One region of the Thermoanaerobacterium aotearoense genome, then DNA from elsewhere that is predicted to be linked to it. Evidence: riboswitches for the same ligand, from Rfam matches in the RefSeq annotation. Region 1 holds a riboswitch; the other holds the start of a gene.
The links. Region 1 has a riboswitch for FMN ahead of ribD (bifunctional diaminohydroxyphosphoribosylaminopyrimidine deaminase/5-amino-6-(5-phosphoribosylamino)uracil reductase RibD). Riboswitches for the same ligand answer to the same signal wherever they lie in the genome.

Region 1 (2,204 bases):
TTCTATGAGAATACTATCTATCCCTTTTTTCCCTAACGTATGGATCAACTTCTTCAGATGGACTTTATTATTTTTTTTTTCGATTGTAACAACATCAACACCTAAATCCTTCAAAGCCTTCACCTTATCATGTGGCATCATATCTGTTGTAGCTATTAATGTCTTAGCAGATTTATCTATGATGACATTTGCATCTAATGGAATCCTGCCATGACTATCCACAATGACTCTTAAAGGGTTTTTATATCCTTGCAATCTAACAGTAAGATGTGGATTATCTTTTATAACTGTATTAATACCTGCCATTATTGCCATAACGCTGCCTCTAACTTTATGGACATGCTCCCTTGATTTTTCATTTGTTATCCACTTAGAATCGCCTGTAAAAGTTGATATCTTTCCATCAATTGTCATAGCAGATTTTAATATCACATAAGGTTCTCTACTTGTAATGTACTTTATAAACACTTCATTCAATTTTTCTGCTTCATCTTTTAACAATCCCGTATAAACATTTAAACCAGCTTCTTTAAGTTTCTTAATTCCTTTTCCTGCTACAAGTTCATTTGGATCCTCCATAGCGATAAAAACATTTTTTATGCCTGATTTTATGACAGCATCCACACAAGGTGGTGTTTTCCCATGATGGCAACACGGTTCCAATGTCACATAAAGCGTAGCTCCACTTACATCTTCTTTAGCGTTTTTTAATGCATTTACTTCCGCATGTGGTCCTCCGTAGTACTCATGATAGCCTTCACCTATTATCCTGCCATCTTTAACAATTACGGCTCCTACTAAAGGATTTGGGTTTGTGTGTCCTACACCAAGTTTAGCAAGCTGCAATGCCCTTTTCATGTATTTCTCCATAAAATCACCTCAAAAAATTAGCCCTGAAGCATGTAATACTTCAGGGCATAATAACAATTGCCATTTCACCTTCTTTCATCCAGACTATACTGTCGGCTCTGGAATCTAACCAGATCTGCCATAAGGCTCGCGGGCTTTACCGCCGGTATGGAATTTCACCAATCCCTGAAGGTTTAATCTTATTCAGTTTTTATAATTATAACATTGATTTTATAAAAATGCTAGTCTATCATCTCTTCAATGGTTCCTCCAGCAGGAATAAATGGCAGAACCATCTCATCTTTGTCTATGATACACTCTAAAACATAAGGCTTGTTGTTTGACAATGCATCACTAAAAGCCTCTGTAAATTCTTCTTTCGTGTAGATTCTTCTTCCGGTTACTCCAAAGGCTTCAGCGACTTTTGAGAAATTGAGATTCGGGTTTAAATCCGTCTGAGAAAATCTTTTATCGTAAAGGAGATTTTGCCATTGTCTAACCATGCCAAGTGTCTGATTGTTGAGGATTATCGTTATAACAGGTATGTTGTACACCGACATCGTTTCAAGAGCATGAATATTCATCCTTATGCTGCCGTCACCTGCAATATTTACCACTCTTTTGTCATCTCGCCCTACTTGTGCACCTATTGATGCAGGAAGTCCGAAGCCCATAGTGCCAAGTCCACCGGATGTGACAAATGTCCTTGGTTCTTTGAATCTATAGTATTGAGCAGTCCACATCTGGTTTTGCCCTACTTCTGTGGCTACTACAAGACTGTCTCCTCCAAGCTCTTGAACCTTTTCTACTATCCACTGTGGCTTCAATTTTCCATCGTCTTTATATTTAAATGACGTCTTGTCTTTTATCGATATAAGCTCATTAATCCATTCTCTATTTTCTCTTTCTTTTATCATTCCATTTAAAAGAGACAGGACTTCTTTGATGTCTCCTACTAACGGCACATCAACATCGATATTTTTGCCGATTTCCGCAGGATCAATATCGATGTGAATGACTTTTGCATTTGGCGCCAGTCCCCCTGCTTTACCGGCGACTCTGTCGCTAAACCTTGCACCTACAGCAATCACTAAGTCTGATTTATAAACGGCTGTATTGGCATATCTGCTTCCATGCATTCCAATAAGCCCTAATGACAACTCATCATCTTCTGGAAAGCATCCAAGGCCCATAAGCGAAGTAGCCACAGGTATCATGTGCTTTTTAGCAAAATCGTACAAATTCTTCGATGCCTCGCTCCATATCACTCCACCACCAGCAAAAATAACTGGCCTTTTGCTTGATGAGATTAACTGGGCTGCCTTCTCTAAATCTGATTCTAATGCTTGATGCTT
Region 2 (2,204 bases), 660 kb from region 1:
AAGAAGGGTATTCTGTCATTGTGACACATGGAAATGGGCCACAGGTAGGAAACATCGTGATACAGAATGAGACGGCTTCTAACATAATACCAGCCATGCCTTTTGATGTTTGTGGCGCGGAAAGTCAGGGAATGATAGGATATATGATTCAGCAATGTTTAGGTGAGGTTTTTAAAGAGAAAAACATACAAAAGGATGTTGCCACTATTGTCACACAAGTTGTGGTAGACAAAGATGATGAAGCATTCTTACATCCTACAAAACCAATAGGGCCCTTTTACTCTAAAGAAGAAGCAGAGCTATTGGAAAAGGAAAAAGGGTATCAGATGGTAGAGGACAGCGGAAGAGGATACAGGAGAGTCGTAGCATCGCCAGAGCCTAAAGAGATAGTGGAATTAAACACAATAAAGCTTTTGGAGAGAAACGGTGTTGTGGTCATAACGGCAGGTGGAGGAGGAATACCTGTAGTAAGGGAAAATGGCAGCTTAAAGGGTGTGGCGGCTGTGATAGATAAAGATTTGGCATCTGAAAAATTGGCAGAAGATTTGGATGCGGATATTTTGTTGATATTGACTGCTGTAGAAAAAGTGTACATCAACTACAAAAAGCCTGATGAAAAGCCTCTTGATGTGATTTCAAGCCATGATATAGAGAAGTATTTAAGCGAAGGCCATTTTGCAGAAGGCTCAATGATGCCGAAAGTCAAGGCTGCAATAAGGTTTGCCAGATCGAGAAAGGGAAGGCGGGCTATAATTACGTCTTTAGAAAGGGCTCATGATGCTTTATCAGGAAATACAGGCACTGTTGTAGTTGACGATTAAAAAATACTTGACAAATTGATACATTTGTGACATTATAGTATTTAGAATTGAATAAACCAATGGAGAATGTCTTCAGGGCAGGGTGAAATTCCCGACCGGCGGTAAGCGTAAGCGAGCCCGCGACCCGCAGATGCGGTGGACTTGGTGAGATTCCAAGGCCGACAGTAAAGTCTGGATGGAAGAAGATTTATTTTTGTTTGCTTTCATCCTGAAGATGTTTCTTCGGGATTTTTAAATTTGGAGGTGTCATTTATGGAACACAGCAAGACAAAAGTGATTGTGACTGTAGGGTTGCTTTCCGCAATAGCATTTGTGCTTATGTACTTAGAGTTTCAATTGCCATTATTTCCAAGCTTCTTAAAATTTGATTTTAGCGATATACCGCCTCTTTTAGCGGCATTTGCATTAGGGCCTGTATACGGCATCTTTGTGGAGATAGTAAAAAACGTGATACATCTTCCAGTTAGCCAATCTGCAGGTATAGGAGAAGTGGCAAATTTCGTGGTAGGATCTATTTACGTATTTACTGTTGGCGTAATCTACATGAGGAATAAATCTAAAAAATCGGCGCTATTTGCCATGATTTTAGGGACTATTGTCATGGCTATCGCAGGATCAGTATTGAACTACTATGTATTTTTGCCATTATACCAGAAGATAATGGGTTGGCCGTTAAGCGCCATCGTTGGAATGGGAAAGGCGGTAAATAGCCATATAGTTGATTTAAAGACATTGATAGCGTACGGTATTTTCCCATTTAATATACTGAAGGGTTTTGTAATATCGCTTATAACATTCTTAATTTACAAGAAGTTATCACCAATGTTGAAGATATAGCCGATTAAAATAACGGACAGCGTTCCGTTATTTTTTTGCGCTTTTTTATTGGACCATTAGGCGTTTGTTTTGTGGTATACTTGGTATATAATATTTGTATAAATTTCACGGTGGTGTTTTCAATGAAAATTAATTTTAAGACAAAAAGCTTCAGTGAAACGGAAAAGATAGGGATTAAGTTAGGCAGTTTACTAAAAAGAGGAAGTATCGTGCTTATATCTGGAGATTTAGGTGTAGGTAAGACAGTTTTTACAAAAGGCATTGCCAAAGGTATGGGCATCTACGACTATATCACAAGCCCTACATTTATGATTGTAAATGAACATATAGGTGAAATTCCACTTTATCATTTTGACGTGTACAGGATTGATGATTACAGGGAATTGTACGATATAGGCTATGAGGAGTATTTTTACGGCGACGGTGTTTGTGTCATCGAGTGGCCTGAAAAGATAATGCCTCTCATCCCGGAGGAAAATATATTTGTACATATTTCCATGGGTGATTCTTTCGATGAGAGGATAATAGATATAGAATCACATGGTG

Region 2: it holds a riboswitch for FMN, as region 1 does, so the genes downstream of both, GSH73_RS03065 (ECF transporter S component) here and ribD (bifunctional diaminohydroxyphosphoribosylaminopyrimidine deaminase/5-amino-6-(5-phosphoribosylamino)uracil reductase RibD) in region 1, are expected to answer to the same signal.

Annotation. Positions count from the first base shown of each region.
Region 1 is NZ_CP047602.1:2,647,649-2,649,852, forward strand. It holds gene ribD (bifunctional diaminohydroxyphosphoribosylaminopyrimidine deaminase/5-amino-6-(5-phosphoribosylamino)uracil reductase RibD) at 1-870, opposite strand, end outside; FMN riboswitch at 934-1,047, opposite strand; gene ilvB (biosynthetic-type acetolactate synthase large subunit) at 1,092-2,204, opposite strand, start outside.
Region 2 is NZ_CP047602.1:637,188-639,391, forward strand. It holds gene arcC (carbamate kinase) at 1-821, shown strand, start outside; FMN riboswitch at 886-1,012, shown strand; gene GSH73_RS03065 (ECF transporter S component) at 1,074-1,658, shown strand; gene tsaE (tRNA (adenosine(37)-N6)-threonylcarbamoyltransferase complex ATPase subunit type 1 TsaE) at 1,781-2,204, shown strand, end outside.